Regions from separate parts of the Sphingomonas sp. PEI4 genome, predicted to be linked through region 2. Evidence: riboswitches for the same ligand, from Rfam matches in the RefSeq annotation. Region 2 holds a riboswitch; each other region holds the start of a gene.
What was found. Region 2 has a riboswitch for cobalamin ahead of AC1MLZ_RS01990 (HoxN/HupN/NixA family nickel/cobalt transporter). Riboswitches for the same ligand answer to the same signal wherever they lie in the genome.
Positions count from the first base shown of each region.

Region 1: it holds a riboswitch for cobalamin, as region 2 does, so the genes downstream of both, AC1MLZ_RS01245 (DUF1636 domain-containing protein) here and AC1MLZ_RS01990 (HoxN/HupN/NixA family nickel/cobalt transporter) in region 2, are expected to answer to the same signal.
Region 3: it holds a riboswitch for cobalamin, as region 2 does, so the genes downstream of both, AC1MLZ_RS08255 (TonB-dependent receptor plug domain-containing protein) here and AC1MLZ_RS01990 (HoxN/HupN/NixA family nickel/cobalt transporter) in region 2, are expected to answer to the same signal.

Region 1 is NZ_CM155258.1:276,405-283,143, reverse strand. Features, by position in the region: gene cobT (nicotinate-nucleotide--dimethylbenzimidazole phosphoribosyltransferase) at 1-817, opposite strand, end outside; gene AC1MLZ_RS01245 (DUF1636 domain-containing protein) at 814-1,221, opposite strand; cobalamin riboswitch at 1,394-1,589, opposite strand; gene cobO (cob(I)yrinic acid a,c-diamide adenosyltransferase) at 1,783-2,388, opposite strand; gene AC1MLZ_RS01235 (NAD(P)/FAD-dependent oxidoreductase) at 2,443-4,059, shown strand; gene AC1MLZ_RS01230 (peptidylprolyl isomerase) at 4,340-5,029, opposite strand; gene AC1MLZ_RS01225 (UBP-type zinc finger domain-containing protein) at 5,327-5,611, opposite strand; gene AC1MLZ_RS01220 (FAD-dependent oxidoreductase) at 5,629-6,739, opposite strand, start outside.
Region 2 is NZ_CM155258.1:455,958-462,696, reverse strand. Features, by position in the region: gene cobN (cobaltochelatase subunit CobN) at 1-225, opposite strand, end outside; gene cobW (cobalamin biosynthesis protein CobW) at 232-1,269, opposite strand; cobalamin riboswitch at 1,378-1,591, opposite strand; gene AC1MLZ_RS01990 (HoxN/HupN/NixA family nickel/cobalt transporter) at 1,647-2,636, opposite strand; cobalamin riboswitch at 2,900-3,118, opposite strand; gene AC1MLZ_RS01985 (hypothetical protein) at 3,084-3,275, opposite strand; gene AC1MLZ_RS01980 (glycosyl hydrolase 2 galactose-binding domain-containing protein) at 3,348-6,701, shown strand.
Region 3 is NZ_CM155258.1:1,801,436-1,808,174, reverse strand. Features, by position in the region: gene AC1MLZ_RS08260 (TonB-dependent receptor) at 1-710, shown strand, start outside; cobalamin riboswitch at 1,037-1,251, shown strand; gene AC1MLZ_RS08255 (TonB-dependent receptor plug domain-containing protein) at 1,367-3,265, shown strand; gene AC1MLZ_RS08250 (ABC transporter substrate-binding protein) at 3,262-4,068, shown strand; gene AC1MLZ_RS08245 (FecCD family ABC transporter permease) at 4,220-5,188, shown strand; gene AC1MLZ_RS08240 (ABC transporter ATP-binding protein) at 5,179-5,973, shown strand; gene alr (alanine racemase) at 6,023-6,739, shown strand, end outside.

The sequences.
Region 1 (6,739 bases), 180 kb from region 2:
AATGCGCGAGGATGTCCGGGCATGCCGCCGCGATCGGCGCGACCGCGGCGCAACATATGAAGCCATCGAGCATGACGGGAACGCCCGCGATCCGGGCCGCGAGGACCGCTCCTGCGATCGCGGCAATCTCTCGACCACCAAGCCTGCGCAGCGTCTCAAACGGCGTGGTCAGCGCGTCCCGGTGTAGCGCCAGCCCGGCCTCCACCGTCGCGATCTTGCGCGCCATGCCGTCGTCGTCAACGCCGGTACCGGGCCCGACCCAGTCGCGTGCCGATCCATCGAAGCTTGCAAGGCACAGCGCCGCGGCCGAGGTCGAGTTGCCGATCCCCATTTCGCCGAGGACGATCAGATCCGGCGCGTCCGCAACGGCTGCCGCGCCCGCGTTGATCGCGGCGAGGCAGTCGCCCTCCGACATCGCAGCGGCCATCGCAAAATCGGCGGTCGGCCGATCGAGATCGAGCGAAACGACTTTGAGATCGAGCCCCGCCGCGCGCGACAGAGCATTGATTGCCGCGCCGCCATGCTCGAAATTTGCCACCATCTGCGCAGTGACCGAAGCTGGAAATGCGCTGACGCCGCGATCGACGACGCCGTGATTACCGGCAAAGACCACCACCCTGCCGCGATCGAGGCGCGGGCGTTCATGGCCCTGCCAGCCGGCCATGAAGACCGCGATCTCCTCCAACCGCCCGAGCGAGCCCGGCGGCTTGGTCAGTTGCCCCTGACGCGCCACCGCCGCGGATCGAGCCGTTTCATCCGGTTGAGGCAGGGCACGCAAGGACGCCAGGAATGCCCCGGAGGTTGGGAAACAGGTCATTCGACGACGAACCCGGCGGGCGGCGTGCGGGTGATGAAATGCCCTTTCACTCCCTGCGGCCATTGCTTGAACGGCACCTGCCCGAACGCGCTTTCGCCGTACAGCCGTGCGTAATCGAGGATTGCACGCGCGGCGTCCTCGGTCGGCTCGAACCTCCCGAGAACGTAGCCGACCTTTGCGGGTGCGCGCAGGTGGATCGTGCAGAAATCCTGGCATGCGAACAGGCACGGCATCTCCTGCACCGCAACGTCGGCATAGGCCGGATCGCTCGCTTGCACCGCCTTCAATGCGCTGACGAGCCGCGCGCCGCCGCGCACGCCTTCACCGTCGTCGCGCGCATCGGTGGAATGGCGGCACGTATTGCACGCGACCACCGCAACGCCGTCTTCGACTGGCTTCAGCATGTCCGTTCCCGGACGATAGCAACATGACGTGAACTTGGCATCGGAACCCCTTCGGACAGTCGGACCCGCACCGCGCGGCAGGCTGAAGGCACATGCCCCCTGCCTCCGCGTGACGCGAAGCGATGTCGTCGCTCGGGGTATTACCCGTCCGTTCGGCGCACCCTGGCCGGACGAAAGACGACCGCGACGGGCAGGTCTCCTGGCTCGCGGGTCAACGCCGTCCGCGCAGCCTTCTCGGGAGTATCCCAATGGCATGAGGCACGATGGCTCGCCGCGTACAGTTGCAGGGGCAGCCGGGTGTTTCCCGTTCCCATTTTCATTTCCCTAAGCGTTGCCGCCTTGGGAAAACCTGTCGCACGTAGAGCGATACGCGGGGGGAGAAGGTCATGCAAGGCGCCGCTATGGGAGTCAGAACCCCGCGAGCGGTCTTCGCACCCGCCCGTCATCCTAACGAAAGTCGGGACCCAGAGCCACGAAAGTCGCCATCCGTTACCCTGGGTCCTGACTTTCGTCAGGATGACGGACATTGATTGTAGCGTTCCGTTAAGTTGCTGAGTTACGTCAGAACTCGACCCCAGCCTGCGCCTTTACCCCCGACCGGAACGGATGCTTCACCTGCGTCATCTCGGTCACCAGATCCGCCACCTCGATCAGCGCATCCGGCGCATTCCGCCCGGTCGCCACGACGTGCGTCATCTCAGGCTTCCCCGCCAACACCGCCAGCACCTCGTCCACCGGTAGATACTCATACCGCAACACGATGTTCAGTTCGTCCGCCACAACCATCGCATAGGACGGATCGGCAATCATCCGCTTCACCTCGTCCCATGCCTCACGCGCCACCGCGATGTCGCGCGCGCGATCCTGCGTGTCCCAGGTAAACCCCTCGCCCATCGGCTTGAACTCGCACAGGTCTGGGAACGCGTCGAATACCGCCTTCTCGCCGGTCGCCATCGCGCCCTTCACGAACTGCACAACGCCGACCTTGCGCCCATGCCCGATCATCCGCACCGCCATGCCGAACGCGGCGGTCGACTTGCCCTTGCCCTTGCCGGTGTGGACGATGATCAGGCCCTTCTCGATCGTCTTGCTCGCGACGATCCGGTCCTGAACCTCTTTGCGCTTGGCGCTCTTGGCATTCTGCTCGTCGTCGGTCCGCATGATCATGTCCTCTCGTCCTCCCGATGGCGGATTGCGACGTGTGGCGCTAGAGCGTCCACCATGCTCCGCATCACCGACCTCAAGCTGCCGCTCAACCACGCCGACGAAGCGCTCCCCGCCGCGATCCGCGATCGCCTGCGCGTCACCCCGCGCGACCTGATCCGCTACACCATCGCCAGGCGGGCGCACGATGCGCGTGACAAGATGGACATCCAGCTCGTCTACTCGGTCGACGTCACGCTGAAGAACGAGGACACCGTCCTCACGCGCTTCCGCAAGGATCGCCACGTCCAGCGCACGCCTGACACGGGGTATCGTTTCGTCACCAAGGGCGGCGCGAGCTATACCGGCCCCCGCCCGGTCGTCGTCGGCGCGGGCCCGTGCGGGTTGTTCGCGGGCCTGATCCTAGCGCAGATGGGGTTCCGCCCGATCATCCTAGACCGCGGCAAAGTCGTCCGCGAACGCACCAAGGACACCTGGGGGCTCTGGCGCAAAAGCGTCCTCAACCCCGAATCCAACGTCCAGTTCGGCGAGGGCGGCGCCGGCACCTTCTCCGACGGCAAGCTCTGGAGCCAGATCAAGGACCCGCGCCACCTCGGCCGCAAGGTCCTGACCGAGTTCGTGAAGGCCGGCGCGCCGCCCGAAATCCTGACCGAAGCGCACCCGCATATCGGCACCTTCCGACTCGTTACGATGGTCGAGAGCATGCGCGCGACGATCGAGGCGCTCGGCGGCGAATACCGCTTCTCGACCCGCGTCGACGGCCTCGACATCGTCGAGGAGGCAGGCGCCCGACAACTTCGCGGCCTCCACCTCAGCACCGGCGACTATCTCGAAGCGAACCACGTCGTCTTCGCGGTCGGCCACAGCGCGCGCGACACGTTCGAGATGCTCCATGCGAAGGGCGTGCACGTCGAGGCCAAGCCTTTCTCGATCGGCGTCCGCATCGAACATCCGCAGTCGTGGATCGACGAAGCACGGTTCGGCCCCTGTGCGGGCCATCCCGATCTCGGCGCGGCGGCGTACAGCCTGTCGCACCACTGCAAGAACGGCCGCACCGTCTACAGCTTCTGCATGTGCCCGGGCGGCACCGTCGTCGCGGCGACCTCGGAGGAAGGCCGCGTCGCGACCAACGGCATGAGCCAATATTCGCGTAACGAACGCAATGCGAACTCGGGCATCGTGATCGGCATCGACCCCGAGCGCGACTATCCCGGCCACCCGCTTGCCGGGATCGAACTGCAACGCCACTGGGAATCGCGCGCCTATGTCGCCGGCGGCTCGAACTACAAGGCGCCAGCGCAACGCATCGGCGACCTGCTCGCCGGTCGGCCCTCCACGGCGCTCGGTTCCGTGATCCCGTCGTACAAGCCGGGCGTCCACATGACCGACCTGTCGGAGTGCCTGCCGGAGTTCGCGATTACGGCGCTCCGCGAGGCACTGCCGGCGTTCGGGCGTGAGATTCCGGGCTACGACCATCCCGACGCAGTGCTCACCGGAGTCGAGACGCGGACGTCATCGCCGGTGAGGATCACGCGGGGCGACGACTTTGTAAGCCTCAACACTCCGGGGCTTTTCCCGGCGGGCGAAGGCGCTGGCTATGCAGGGGGCATTCTTTCCGCCGCGGTCGACGGCATCAAGGTTGCCGAAGCGGTTGCGCTTAGCCTCACGGCATAAACCCCTTTCGTAGGCGGGGGTCCAGGACCCACAGACGCTAGCGTCCGTTACCCTGGGCTCCCGCCTTCGCGGGAGAACTGAGAAGGTTGCGGCGACTGTTCTAAGCACGTGACTAGCGGGACGAACTTTACAGTCCCACCCGGCCTTCGCCAGGGCGGTGCGGACGTGGATGGCGTCCGCGGTTGCGGCAGACGCGTGCGGAGGAGGCTACGCTCCCCCCGATTGAACTAAGCAACACAGGGCGCGGTGCTGGTCGAGGTGCGGCCCGCCGCCCGCCTATTCACTTACGCCGCCGTGGCCCCGTCTCGATCAACCATGCCCGCGGTAGCCCCGTCGGCTTGGCCACCCCGTCAAGCCGCCGCGCACTTACCAGCGCGACACGCTTCAAGATCATCTGGTCCTTGAACGCGTCCATCCCGCCGCCGGTCGGCTTGGCGAGGATACGCTTCACCACGTCCATCCCAGCGACGACATGCCCGAACGCCGCATAGCCCGGATAGCCCGCACGTGCGTCCATCGCCGGCGCCGGCCCGACCGTGATGAAGAAATTGCCGCCAGCCGACGCTGGCGTCATCCCCCGCGCCATCGAGATCGTCGCGTCGAGATGCTTGATCCCGGTCATCGCAGTGGTCTCGAGCGGAAACGGCGGCAGGATCCGCCGCGCGTCGGTGCGAATGCCCGCCTGGATGAAGCCGAGCTTCGGCGCGGACTTCTGGCGGCTCGCGCGGTAGAAGTCGGTCCCGTCGAACCGCCCGTCATCGACATAGGCGAGAAAATTCGCGGTCGTCTTCGGCGCATGGCGGGCATCGAGCGCCAGCAGGATCGGGCCCTCCGACGTAACGATGCGGACGCGTACCAAGCCCGGCTTGGGTCCCGGTTCGGCGCGCTGTACCGCCCGCTTTGCCGGCTGCGCGGTCCCCGCGGTCGCCAGGGCCGCAATGGCCACGAAGCCCATCATCAAACGCCGCATTTCGATCACTCACGCCTTTACCGATGGGGTCGGCTACCCTTCCGTCCGCGGTGAGGCAAGCGCGGGAGGAGCGGTGTGGAGCGCTTCGTTATATCGACGCAGTTTGCGAACGTACCAAGGCTCAACTCGCTGACGCCTTTGATCGACGTCGCTGACGCTTCCCCGTCAAGCACCTCCCCGGCGGAGGTCGGCGGGGGGGAAGACCTGTGGACAGTCCGTCCTGTGTACTCCTCAGTGCTGGATATCTATCGGCAAGTATCGTCGAGCGACCCCGGCAACGAAAGCACCTCCGCCCCCTCAAACATACCGCGGGATCGGCCCGACCTGTGGTGTCTGGTCCGGCAAATCCACCATCGTCTCGTCGACGAAACACCAGCCCCAGCCCTCCGGCGGGTCATAGCCCTCGATAATCGTATGCCGCGTCGCGTGGAAGTGCGCGGTCGCGTGGCGGTGCGGGGAATCGTCGCAACACCCGACATGGCCGCATTCCCGACACAGCCGCAGATGTACCCATTCGCTGCCGATCCGGAGGCACTCCTGACAGCCCTTCGCGCTCGGCGTCACCGTGTGGATGGTGTCCATATGCGTGCACCCGTAGCTCATCTCGCGCGCCTTTCCGCCATGTCGGCGAGTATCGTGTGGATCTGCGCGACCACTGCCGCGCCTTCGCCGACCGCCGCCGCGACGCGCTTGGTCGAGCCTGCGCGCACGTCACCGATCGCGAACACACCGGTGCGGCTAGTCTGCAACGGCAGCGCGGCGCCGCCAGTGACGATGAATCCCTTCCCGTCCGTATCGACGCAGCCCTTGAGCCAGCCCGCATTGGGGTCCGCGCCGATGAACAGGAACAGATGTCGCATCGCGCACCGCGTTTCCGCGCCGTCGCTGCGCTGGCGAAAGATCGCCGCGGTCAGCCCGGTCGCGCGCTCACCCTCCAGCCCGACGACCTCGGTGCCGACGCGGATCGTCACGTTGGGCAGTGCGGCGATGCGGTCGATCAGGTATTTCGACATCGTCGCGGCCAGTGGGCGGCGCACGATCAGGTGCAGGTGCTTCACGCGCGGCGCGAGGAACACCACCGCCTGTCCGGCCGAGTTGCCGCCGCCGACCAGCGCCACCTCCTCGCCCTCGCACAACCGCGCCTCGATCGGCGATGCCCAGTAGGAGACGCCGGCGCCCTCGAACTCGGCCAGGTCGGGGATGTCCGGCCGACGATAGCGCGCACCGGACGCGACGATCACGGTTCGTGATCGAACGCGCCTGTCACCCGGTAATTCGAGCGCGAGCGGATCGCCCGCCGGCCGATCTTCGTCGCAATCGAGATGCTCGACGGTCAGCGGGATCGCGATCTCCGCTCCGAACTTCAGCGCCTGGTTGAACGCACGGCCGGCGAGCGCCTGCCCCGATATACCGGTGGGAAAGCCCAGATAATTCTCGATCCGCGCCGATGCGCCCGCCTGCCCGCCGATCGCGCGCTCGTCGAGCACGATCACCGACAGCCCCTCGGACGCCGCATACACCGCCGCCGCCAGCCCCGCCGGCCCCGCGCCGACGATCGCGACGTCGTACACCGTGTCCGGATCGAGATCGGGCGTGATGCCGAGGCACGCCGCGACCTCGATATCCGACGGCCGTTTCAGCACCGTACCATTCGGACAGACCACGAGCGGCAAATCGCTCGACGCGACACCGGTCCGCTCGACCAGTGCA
Region 2 (6,739 bases):
GACATAGGTGTCGACCGAGAGCGGATGCTGGAGCGCGGTCAGGTTCGCGAGGCGTAGCGAGGGCAAACGGCTTCCGGCGGCGTCCGCACGTCTCCAGCCCGCGGCGAATGCGCCGAGGTCGCCGTCGGAGAAGGACAGGACGACGAGATCCGCGGGGGTTTGGGCGAGGTCCTGAGGGACCGCGCTTTCCTCCAGCCCGTGGGTCTCGCGGAAGACGACGTGCATCGTGGCTCAGGCGTCCAGCGCGGCCTTGATGCGGGCCTCGTCGATGCGGTCGTGTTCGGCGATGACCACGAGTTGCGTGCGGCGGGGTTCGCCTGCGCGCCACGGACGGTCGTATTGCGTGCGGACGCGGGCGCCGACCGCCTGGACGAGCAGGCGCATCGGCTTGCCGGTGACCGCGGCGTATCCCTTCACGCGGAGGATGTCGGCGTTGCGGGCGAGTGCTTCGATCTTTGCGGTGAGGTCGGCGGGGTCGGCGATCTCGCCTAGTTCGACGACGACGCTGTCGAAATCGTCATGCTCGTGATCGTCCTCGCCGTCGTGGTGCGACGGGCGGGCGGCGATGTCGTCTTCGGCGGAGGCGTTGAGACCCAGGATTATGCGGGGATCAATCACGCCATCGGTTAGCTCGATCACGGCGAGCGGGCGGGCGGATTCGGCGGCGATCACCGCGCGCGCTTTGGCTACGCCTTCGGGACCGGCGAGATCTACCTTGGTCAACAGCACGAGATCGGCGCAGGCTAGCTGGTCCTCGAACACCTCCGACAACGGCGTCTCGTGATCGATGCTCGGGTCGGCGGCGCGCTGGGCGTCGAGCGCGGCCACATCGGGGGCAAAGCGACCGGCGGCGACCGCCTCGGCATCGGCGAGCGCGATGACGCCGTCGACGGTGACGCGCGATCGGATCGCGGGCCAGTCGAACGCCTTGAGCAGCGGTTTTGGCAGTGCGAGGCCGGACGTCTCGATCAGGATGTGATCCGGCCGCGGGTCGAGCGCGAGCAGCGCCTCGACGGTCGGGATGAAGTCGTCCGCCACCGTGCAGCAGATGCAGCCGTTCGCCAGTTCGATCACGTTCTCGGCCGGGCAATCGGGGATCGCGCAGCCTTTGAGGATATCGCCGTCGATGCCGAGCGTGCCGAATTCGTTGACGACGACGGCGAGGCGGCGGCCGTTCGCGTTGCGGATCAGGTGGCTGATCAGCGTGGTCTTGCCGGCACCAAGGAAGCCGGTGACGATGGTGACGGGGACCTTTGAAAGATCGGACATTATGAAACTCCTCGACGTCTGAAAGCACACGCACGCACAGCCTTGCAGCCGTACATGTTCGTCGCTCAAACGGAGTACCGTGCCGTGACCACCCCCTGGATCAAAGCAAGAGCGACCGTTGCGCTGGCAGGTCTCCTGGCTCGCGGGTCGAAGCTTCTCGCACACCTTCCCAGGCCTAAGGCCCAGTGGCTGCCCCGAAGGGCGCGTGCGTGTCGCTCACCGCTTACAGTTGCAGGGACAGCCGCGGCATTGGAGGAGCGAACCCCTTCCGCACCGCATTCCCATTCAAGCCCCGAAGGGCACCAGCGCGATCAACGAGGTTCGGTCGAACCAACCCTCACGAACGCGAACTAACGGACTTTGCGTTACGCCGCCAGCTATCCGTGCACGACCTCGATCTCGTCGAAGCGTTTCCAGCGGTAGATCGCGAAGCTCAGCACCCAGCACAGCACGAACAGGCCGATGATCGCGAAGCCGAGACCGTTGAAATTCTCGCCGAGTGCCGTCGCGACGTCCCAGATCCCGCCTGACAAACCGAGCTTCGCGCCGAGCAGCGCGAGCGTCTCGATCCCGCCGATCGCGATAGCGACGATGGCGGAGATCAGCGTGATGGTGATGTTGTAATAGAGTTTGCGGATCGGCTTCACGAACGCCCATTCGTACGCGCCGAGCATGACGACGCCGTCCGCCGTGTCGACCAGCGCCATGCCGGTCGCGAACAGAACCGGGAGCACCAACACCGTGCCGATCGAGAGACCGTCGGCGGCCTGGCTTGCGGAAAGACCGAGGATAGCGACCTCCGTGGCAGTGTCGAACCCGAGACCGAACAGGAAGCCGAGCGGGGCCATGTGCCAGCTTCGCGTGACGAGGCGGAACATCGGCCGGAACAGCCGCGCGAGCAGTCCCCGGTTGCCGAGCAGGAGGTCGAGGTCCTCCTCGACATAGGTCCCGCCGCCGCGAACGTGGCCGAAGGTGCGCCAGACCGAGCGCAGGATGATGAGGTTCATCGCCGCGATCGTGAACAGGAACACGGCGGAGATGACGGTGGCGACCACGCCGCCGACCTGTTTGAACGCCTCGAACTGCGACAGCGCGCTGGCGGTGAGCGCGATCGCGACGGCCGCGATCAGTACGATGCCCGAATGGCCGATCGCGAACCAGAAACCGACCGCGATCGGGCGCTGGCCGTCCTGCATGAGCTTGCGCGTGACATTGTCGATCGCGGCGATGTGGTCCGCATCGACCGCGTGGCGCAGGCCGAGGCCCCAGGCGAGCAGCGCCGTGCCCAGCATCAGCGGTTGCGCGTGGAACAGCGAGAAGGCCCAGGCCCATGCGGCGATGTTGGCGGCGATCAGGCCTGCGAACATCCAGCCGATCCGCCTGCGGGTGGCGGTCCGCGTCGGTCTGCCAGCCTGCCTGTCGGCCAGTCTGTCGGCCCGTCTATCGATCGTCGACGTCGTCATGCAGAACTCCCCGGCGTCCGACGAGGACGGGGGCCTGCCGCGAACGGCCGGGACACGTGAAGACCGGACGCCACGAGCGGCCGACGCGCGTCGCCGTGCGGCCCCTGCCGCGCGTGTCGTCGCTCAGACGGCGTTCACCGTGCCTCGGCCACCCCCTGGACCGGGACAAGAGCGACCAGACGCCGGCAGGTCTCCTGGCTCACGGGTCAAAGCTCCACGCCACGCCTTCCCAGGCTCTACGGCCCAGTGGCTGCCCTCCAGTCGAAGGGCCCGTGCGTTTCGCTCGCCGCTTACAGTTGCAGGGACAGCCGCGGCATTGGCGGGGCGAACCCCACCGCACCGCATTCCCAATCAAGCCCCGAAGGGCACCGACGCGATCATGCAGGCGGCGTTGATCCGCCACCTGCCCGGTTGGGTATCCTGCTTTCGCAACGCTGCCAATACGCGCATCGGCAAAGCATGGTCGGCGGCGCCCCTATCGATCGCAAACAATTCGTAATTCAATTTGGCTTTTTCGCGGCGCCGCGTCATGTTGATCGCCAATCGCGGAGCATCGTCAGATTCCGCACGGGAGGATGATCAATGGGCAAGCGGGTGTTCGCGGGCACGATTTCCATGTTGGCCCTATGCTGCGCGACCGCCGCGTCGGCCCAGACCTATGGGCCGTTCAACGTGGCGGCGCCTGCTGGCGGCGCGCCCCTCAAGACAATCATCGGTGGCGACACTGCCAAGCCGATCGACGCACCAAGCTGGACGCTGTCGGGGTGGATCGAACCCGGGACGATCCGCGACGGCATCGTGCCCGTTGCGGGGTTCGGCGACATCGCGAACGGACCGCGCCGCTATCTTGCGCTCGACAAGGGGCGCCCGAGCCTCGTCACCGAAACCGGTACGCTGATCGCGCCGTCGCGGATCGCGGCCGGGGTTTGGCATCACGTCGCGGCGACCGTCGAGGATGGTTTGGCACGGCTGTACGTCGACGGCCGACCGGTCGCGCAACGCCGGATGACCGCCGCGCCCGTACCGTCGGTCGCGACGATCGCGCCGTTCGGTGGTCGCGTGTCGGGCTTCGCGATGCAGGCGGGTGCGCTCGATGCGAACGCGGTGAAGGCCCGATCGACGACCAAGCCGAGTGCGTCGATCGTCTACCAGAACGGCAGCCCGGCGTGGCCGGTACAGGTGCGCCAGATGTCCGGTCAGACCACGCCCCAGGATGCCTGGACCCGGCCGGTGTCGAAGGCGCCCTTCCCCGCCCCCGTTGCCAAGCCGCTGCCGACCGGACCCGCGATCGCGCCGCTGCGTGACGGCGCCTGGAAGGTCGCGGGCTGGCGGTTGGCCGAGGCGCCGAAGGTGACCGCACCCGGCGCGACGCTCAGCCGTGCAGGGTTCGATGCGTCGAGCTGGTACGTCGCGACGGTGCCGGGCACGGTCCTGACGACGCTGGTCGATCGCGGTGTTTATGCCGACCCTGCGTTCGGGCTGAACAACATGACGATCCCGGAAAGCCTGGCGCGACAGGATTACTGGTATCGCACCGAGTTCGACGCGCCAGCCGCGACCGCGGGCAAGCGACAGATGCTCAATTTTGACGGCGTCAACTACAGCGCCGAGGTGTGGCTGAACGGCGCACCGATCGGGACCATGAAGGGCGCGTTCGTGCGCGGCCAGTTCGACGTGACCGGCAAGCTGCTGCCAGGGCGCAACGCGGTCGCGGTGAAGGTGTCGCCGCCGCCGCATCCGGGCATCGCGCACGAGGAGTCGCTGACCACGGGCGTCGGCGAGAATGGCGGCATGATGATGCTGGACGGCCCGACCTTCGTCGCGACCGAGGGGTGGGACTGGATTCCGAGCATCCGCGACCGCAATATCGGCATGTGGCGCGGCGTGACGCTGACCGCGACCGGTATCGCGACGCTAGGCGATGCGCAGGTCGTCACGACGTTGCCCAAGGCGGACAACAGCGTCGCGGAAATAGAGATCGGCGTGCCCGTCTCGAATCCGTCCGATCGAACCGTGACCGCGACCCTGCGCGCCGCGTTCGATGGTATCGTCGTTGAAAAGCCGGTGACGCTCACGGCCGGCCAGTCCGCCAATGTCGTGATGAAACCCGCCGATTTCCCGCAGCTCTCGGTACGCAACCCGAAGCTCTGGTGGCCCAACGGCTATGGCGACGCTGCGCTGCACGACCTTACCCTCACGATAACCGTGGACGGCGCGACCAGCGATACGAAGCATGTCCGGTTCGGGATCCGGCAGGTAACGTACGACATCTCGCTGATGGACAAGGACGGCGACCTCGACCGGGTCGGCATCGATCTGTCCAAGGCGCGGCAACGTGGTGAGCGGATCGTCGACGGTTCGCATACCGGCATCCGCAAGGTTGCGAACGGCTGGGCGGCGAGCTTCGTCGCCGGTGCGGACAAGTCTCCCGCTGTGACGCCGATCAAGGATCAGGACGGCCTGTCGCCCTATCTCGTGATCCGCGTGAACGGCGTGAAGATCGCCGCGCGGGGCGGCAATATCGGCATGGACGACTTCATGAAGCGCGTCGACCGGACGCGGCTGGAGCCGTTCTTCCGCCTGCACAAGGACGCGCATCTCAACATCATCCGCAACTGGGTCGGCCAGAATACCGAGGACACCTTCTACGACCTGGCGGACGAATACGGTCTGATGATCCTCAACGATTTCTGGGAATCGACGCAGGATTACAACATCGAGGCCCAAGACGTGCCGCTGTTCATGACCAACGCGACCGACGTCGTGAAGCGGTATCGGAACCATCCGTCGATCGTCGTTTGGTTCGGTCGCAACGAAGGTGTGCCGCAACCGATCCTGAACGAGGCGCTGGAGACGCTGATCGACAAGGAAGACGGCACGCGGCTCTACATGGGCTCGTCCAACCGGGTGAACCTGCAGAATTCCGGGCCGTATAACTGGCGGCCGCCGGTCGAGTATTTCACCGAGCATGCCAAGGGTTTCTCGGTCGAGAGCGGTACGCCGTCGCTGCCGACGCTGGAGGCATGGAAGCGCGCGATGGCGCCTGCCGATCAATGGCCGATCAGCGACGCGTGGGCGTATCACGACTGGCACCAGACCGGGAACGGCGCGGTGAAGACGTATATGGACGTGCTTGCCAAGCGCTTCGGCCCGGGCACCAGCCTCGAGGATTTCGAGCGCAAGGCGCAGATGATGCAGTATGAATCCTACCGCGCGATCTTCGAGGGGATGAACGCAAAGCTTTGGATTGAGCATAGCGGCCGGATGCTGTGGATGACGCAACCGGCATGGCCGTCGTCCGCATGGCAGATATTCTCGTCGGACTATGACACGCAGGCGTCGTTCTACGGCGTGAAGAAGGCGTCCGAGCCGGTCCACGTCCAGATGAACCTGCCCGACTGGAAGGTGGTGCTGGTCAATAACGGACTGGCGGCGCTCCGCGGGGTTACGGTGAAGGCCAAGGTGGTCGGGCTCGACAACCGGACGATCGCCGAGAAGTCGGCCACGATCACCGCCACCGGCGAGGCGGCGAGCGATGCGTTCACGCTCGATCCCAAGGCGGCGACCGCGAACGGTGTCGCGCTCGTCCGGCTGGAGGCGAACGATGCGACGGGCAAGCTGTTGTCGACCAACTTCTACTGGCAGGCGGCGGACGATGCGCAGTTCCAGACGTTGAACGGTCTGGCGGCGGTGACTCTCGACACGGCGTCGACGACGCGAGTGGAGGGCGCGGACACGGTCACCGCGGTGACGCTGCGCAATACCAGCGCGACGCCCGCGATCGAGACCAAGCTGACGGTGATGAATGCGGACGGCACGCAGGTCTTGCCGGCGTATTTCAGCGACAACTACGTCTCCCTGTTGCCGGGTGACGTACGAACCGTCGAGATCCGCTATCCAACGGCCAAGGCTTCCTCGCCGCATGTTGCGCTGCGTGGATGGAACGTTGCGGCGGGAACGGTACGATGAGGGGCGCAGTCACTCTCCAGCGCCGACGCCATGATGGT
Region 3 (6,739 bases), 1.3 Mb from region 2:
CCGGGTATCGCGGGTGGCGGTTGCCGACGCTCAACGAACTGTACCGGCCGTTCCGTGTCGGCAACGACGCGACCGCGGCGAACGCGCTCCTATCGCCGGAGCGGCTGACCGGGGTCGAGGGCGGGGTGACGCTGACGCCGGCGCCGGGGGTGAGTATCGCTGCGACGTATTTTTATAACCGGCTGAAAGACGCGATCGCCAACGTAACGACGACCAACCCGCCGCAGATGTTGCCGGGTGTCGCAACCTACCGCGTCCGCCAGAACCTCGACGCGATCCGCGCGCATGGGTTCGAGCTGGATGCATCGTACCGACCGGGACCGTTCGGCGTGCAGGCGTCGTGGTCGCACACCAATTCGAAGGTCGAGGGATCGGGGATCACGGCCGCGCTCGATGGCTTGCGGCCGGCGCAGACGCCGCGCGATCAGGTGTCGGGGACGGTCGACTGGCGGCGCGATGCGGCGGCGGTGTCGCTGACGGTGCGGCATATCGGGCGGCAGTATGACGACGACCAGAACACGCGTGTGCTTGGGGCCGCAACGACGCTGGATGCGTATGCGGCGTTGCCGATCATGCGCTCGCTGGTCGCTGAAGTGCGCGGGGAGAACCTGTTCGACGAGCGGGTCGAGGCTGGAATCAGCGGGGCGAACATCGTCGAGCGCGCTACGCCGCGGACGATCTGGGTGGGGCTGCGCTACGGGGGGCGCTGATATTCAATCCGCTGCCCCGCCTGGGAAACGAAGACAGCGTGTTTCCCCGCGAAGGCGGGGACCCAGTCTGGGCTCCCGCCTTCGCGGGAGAACAATCTGGGCGGGCGCTGCCGTTCCGTGAGAACCACCACCCCGGCGAATGCCGGGGCCCAATTGGAAAGGTGGAGATAACGAGGCACCGCGCTCCGTTATTGCCGTTCCCCACTTGAGCCCCGGCCTCCGCCGGGGTGGCACGATGGCTAGTCAGCCGGCCTACCCCAGCGGCGCGACCTCCCTCTTGCGGGGGAGGATAAGTCCCCACGTTGACCCGTGCAGGACACGCGACTAGTGGCACGCTCGTGAAGGGTTCCCGGCGACGGGATCAAAAAGGGAAGTCGGTGCGCGGGCCGGTCGTCATGACCCCATCCGCAAAGCCGGCGCTGTACCCGCAACTGTGACCGGATAGCGGCCACCCCGATATGCCACTGGGTTTTGACCTGGGAAGGCGGGGTGGGCGCGGCGACCCGGAAGCCAGGAGACCTGCCTCTCACGGTCGATCCACTGCGCGGGCGGGTGTCCGGCGCGGACGAGTGCTCCGGTCCAGCCGGGTTTCCTCGAGCGAGAGACGTCTGCCGTTCCCGCGAATGGTCGCGGGCGGTTCTGCCAGGACGTGCCCCATGACGAAATTCTTCTTCCTCCTGAGCGCCGCAACGATCGCGTTGCCGGCCTATGCGCAGGACATTCCCGACTCCGACGCCCCCGAAGTCGTCGTCACCGCGACTCGCGCCGCGCAACCGCTGAGCGAGATCGGGCAAGCGGTGACCGTGATCGACCGCGCCGAGATCGAGCGTCGGCAGACCACCGTCGTATCCGACCTGCTCGCGACCACGCCCGGCGTGACGGTGACGCGCAACGGCACGGTCGGCGCGCTGACCAGCGTCCGCATCCGCGGCGCCGAGGCGGACCAGACGCTGGTGGTGATCGACGGCGTGCGCGTCAACGATCCCTCGTCGACCGGCGGCGGCTTCAACTTCGGAAACCTCCTGTCGAGCTCGGTCGAGCGGATCGAGATTCTGCGCGGGCCGAACTCGGTGCCCTGGGGCAGCCAGGCGATCGGCGGGGTCGTCAATATCATCACCGCCGCGCCGGCCGAAGGCGTGCAAGCCCGCGCCAACGCCGAATATGGCTATGCCGACAGCGTGTTCGCGAGCGCGGGCGTCTCGGGCAAATCGGGTCCGGTGTCGGGATCGCTGACCGGCGGATATTTGCGCACCGACGGTATCTCGTCGGCGGCCAGCGGCACCGAGCGCGACGGCTATCGCCAATATGGTGCGACCGGGCGAGTGGGGGTCGAGTTCGCGCCGGGGATCGGCCTCGACCTGCGCGGCTATTTCGCGGACAGCAAGGTCGAGATCGACGGCTTCCCGGCACCGGATTACGTGTTCGCCGACACCCCCGAATATTCGAAGACGCGCGAGGCATACGGTTATGCCGGCTTGCATGCGAACTTTGCCGATGGTCGGTTCAACAATCGCGTGGCGTTCACGATCGCCGACATCAACCGCGACAACTATGATCCGAGCTTCGGCAATGATCCGTCATTCATCGGTCGCGGCCGCAGCGAACGCTATGAATACCAAGGCGACTTCCGCCCGCTCGACCAGGTCCGCGTCGTCGCGGGCGTCGAGCGCGAAAACAGCCGCTTCAACGACGGCTTCACCTTCGCCGATACCGGCATCACCAGCGTATACGGCCAGTTGATCGTCAAGCCGCTCGACATCCTCACGATCACCGGCGGCATCCGCAACGACGATCACGACGATTTCGGCAGCCACACGACATTCGGTGCGAACGCTGCGCTGGCGTTGCGGACCGGCACGACGATCCGCGCGAGCTACGGCGAGGGCTTCAAGGCGCCGACCTTGTACCAGCTCTTCTCGGACTACGGGAACCGCGACCTCGATCCGGAAACCGCGCGCAACTTCGACGTCGGTGTCGAGCAGGCGTTCCTCGGCAATCGTGGCCGCGTTGGCGTGACCTATTTCAATCGCCGCACGCGCAACCAGATCGACTTCCGCGATTGCAGCCCGGCCGAGCTGACGACACCGGGTTCGATCTGCGCCAACCGCCCGTTCGGCGTCTACGACAACGTCGCACGTGCCGAAGTGGACGGCGTCGAATTCACGCTCGCGCTGCGCCCGGTCGACGCGCTGACGCTGACCGCCAACTACAGCTATATCGATACCGAGAATCGCTCGGTCGGGGACAATTTCGGCAATGCTCTTGCACGGCGTCCCAAGCAGACCGCGAGCGTCGACGCCGATTACCGGTTCGCGTTCGGCCTGTCGGTCGGCGGCACCGTGACGATGGTTGGCGACAGCTTCGACGACGTCGGCAACACCACGCGTCTCGACGGCTATGCGCTGGCTGGCGTGCGTGCGGAACTGCCGATCGGCGAGCGGTTCGTGGTTTATGGGCGGGTCGATAACCTGACCGACGCACGGTACGAGACGATCGCGGGCTACGGCAATTACGGCCGTGCGGCCTATGGCGGCGTGCGGTTGCGCCTGAAGTGAAGCGCGCGGCGATCCTTATCGCGCTCCTGCTCGGGGGCTGCGCCAAGCCCCCGGGTGTGGTTGCGAGTGGCGGCGGGGGGATCGTCTCGACCAACCCGTGTGCGGATTCGGTGCTGGTTCGCATCCTGCCGCCCGCACGGATCGCCGCGATCAGCCATTATTCGCAAGATCCCTCCGCGACCTCGATCCCGATCGCCGTCGCGCGCCGGTTTCGCGGGATCGCGGGGACTGCGGAGGAGGTGATCGCGCTGCACCCCGATCTGGTCATCGCCAGCACCTATACGCCGCCCGCGACGCAGGCGGCCTATGCGCGGGCCGGACTGAAAACGCTGCTGGTCGGCATCCCCGATTCGATCGCCGAGAGCCAGGCGCAGGTCACGCAGATCGCCGGCGCCGCCGGAGCACCGATGGGCGGCGCGCGGATCAATGCCGAGATCGACCGGGCGGTGGCGCGCTGGAGCCGCAAGGACGGCGCTTCCCCTGGCGCTTTGCTCTATATCAGCGGCGATCTCGCGACCGGGGGGAGCACGTTGCTGAACGACATGATGACGCGCGTCGGCTTCCGCAACGCTGCCGCGACCTACGGCCTGACGCATACCGGCACGCTGTCCGCGGAGACGATCGTGACGCAGCCGCCCGCCGTCGTGATCGCCTCCGAGCGAGGAAGCCGTGGGACAGCGCTGCGCCACCGCCTGTTGCCGCATACGCCCCAAGCCCTCTTCCCGCGCGTCCTGATCAATTGCGGCGGGCCTACGATCCCACCGGTGCTGGAACGGCTCGCCGCGATAAGGGCGGGGCTGTGATGCGGCACCTACACCACCCCGGCGGAGGCCGGGGCCCAATTGGAATGGCCGAAGTAACTGAGGGCCGTGCGCCGTCGAGATCGTCCCCCAATTGGGCCCCGGCCTTCGCCGGGGTGGCGGCGGTGGTCGGTATACTTGCGGTGGACCTGTGATGACCCGGACGCTCAAACTCATCGTCCTCGGCCTACTCGTGATCCTCCTGTTCGGCCTGTCGCTCGGCTGCGGGAAAGTCTGGGTACCGCTCGACGCCTGGTTCTCGACCGACCCGCGCTGGTGGATCATCCTCGAACTGCGCCTACCGCGTGCGGTGCTCGGCCTCGCGCTCGGCGCCACGCTCGGGCTGTCGGGTGCGGTGTTGCAGGGCTATCTCCGCAACCCGCTCGCCGACCCTGCGGTGGTGGGCGTGTCGTCGGTCGCAGCACTCGCTGCGGTCGCGGCGATCGTGTTCGGGCTCGGCTCCGGACCCGCGATCTTCGCCGCCGCGATGCTGGGTGCAGGCGGCGCCGTCGCGTTGCTCGCCGCGCTGACATGGCGGTCGCCGAGCGCGATCAGCTTCATCCTTGCGGGCACGGTGCTGTCGAGCCTCGCGGGCGCATTGACCGCATTCCTGATCTCGATCGCACCGAATCCCTATGCGGTCGCCGAGGTGATCGACTGGATCATGGGCGCGCTGACCGATCGCGGCTGGGACGACGTGACGCTCGCGCTGCCGCCGATGGTGGTGGGCGGCGTGTTGCTGTTGCTCACTGGCCGCTCGCTCGACGCGCTGTCGCTGGGCGAGGTCGCGGCGCGGTCGCTCGGGACGCGGATGGGCCGCGTCCGGTTGCTGGTGGTGGTCGGCACGGGGCTCGTGGTCGGCGCAGGTGTCGCGGTGACCGGCGTGATCGGCTTCGTCGGCCTCGTCGTACCGCATCTCCTCCGACCGATCTTCGGCCACCGCCCGAGCGCCTTGTTGCTCCCTTCGGCGCTCGGAGGAGCCGCGCTCGTACTCGCCGCCGACAGCCTCGTCCGCCTCGCACCCGGCGCAGGCGAAGTCCGGCTCGGCGTCGCGATGGCGATGATCGGCGCGCCGTTCTTCCTGGGATTGCTGGTCAGGGAACGAGGTCGCGCATGGATCTGATTATCGACGCGTTGAGCGTGAAGCTCGGCAAGCGGACCGTCCTCGATGACGTGTCCGCGCACCTTCGCCCCGGTCGCATCACTGCGATCCTAGGCCCCAACGGCGCCGGCAAGAGCACGCTCGTCAAGGCCGCCGCCGCCCTCGTCGACCGCAGCGCCGGCAGCGTTCGGCTCGACACGCAGGACGTCGCCATGATGGACCCGCGCGCCCGAGCCCGCGCGATCGGCTATCTCCCGCAGGACGCGACGGTCCACTGGAACATCGTCGCCCGCGATGTCGTCGCGCTCGGCCGCCTCCCGCATCTCGGGGCGCATGCCGCTCCATCGCCCGCCGATCACACGGCGGTGGAACGCGCGATGCACGATACCGAGACGCTTCATCTCGCAGACCGACCGGTCGGCGAACTCTCCGGCGGCGAGCGGGCGCGTGTCCTGCTCGCGCGCGTGCTGGCGGGCGAACCGCGCTGGCTGCTTGCCGACGAGCCGCTCGCGAGCCTCGATCCCTCGCACCAGATCGACCTGCTCGCCCGCCTGCGCAGCTATGCGCTCGGCGGGGCAGGGGTGGCGATCGTGCTCCACGACCTCGTCCAGGCGCAGCGCGCGGCGGACGACGCGCTGCTGATCGCAGATGGCCGGGTCGTCGCATTCGGCTCCGTCGCCGAGGTGATGACCGCCGACACGCTTGGCCGCGTATTCGGCGTCCGTGTCGCGCCGCTCGAAGACGGAGACCGCCGCCTACTCGTGCCGGTCGGGCGCGCCGACTCATTCAGTGGCGACGCGGCATAGACGGTCGACGCGCCGGGCCGGGCACACTATCCCGCGCCGGGTGATCGACATTCCCGCTCCCCTCCGCCTGCGCCTCGACGGCGACGCCCTCGTCCAGAACTGGCGCACGCTCGACCGCATGAGCGGCACCGCGGCATGCGGCGCCGCGGTCAAGGCGAACGGCTATGGGCTGGGCGCGGTAGAGGTCACGCGCCGTTTAGCAGGGGTTGGCTGCCGCGATTTCTTCGTATCGAACTGGCAGGAAGCCGCCGAACTTGCGCCGCTGGGCCTTACCGTGTCCGTCCTCCACGGCGTCCGCGAAGAGGACATGCCCGCCGCAGCCGCCGGCTTCGCCCGCCCGGTCCTCAACACTCCCCGCCAAGTCGCGCGCTGGAAAGCCGCAGGCGGCGGTGCGTGCGACGTCATGGTCGACACCGGCATGAACCGCCTCGGCATCTCGGCGGACGACATTGCGGGCGGCTTGCTCGAGGGTCTCCAGATCGAAACGCTGATGAGCCATCTGGCATGCGCCGACGAGGACGTGCCGATGAACGCGGTCCAGCGCGACCGGTTCGCCGCGCTGGCAGGCAGGACTGCGGCAAAGCGCATGAGTCTCGCCAACTCCGCCGGCATCGCGCTCGACGGCTATGCGTTCGACCTGACCCGTCCGGGGCTGGCGTTGTATGGCGGCGTCCCCCGGCACGATCTTACCGAAGCAATTCGACCGGTCGTGTTGATCGAAGCTCAAATCCTGCAACGTCGTCGCGTCTCCATAGGGGAAACAGTA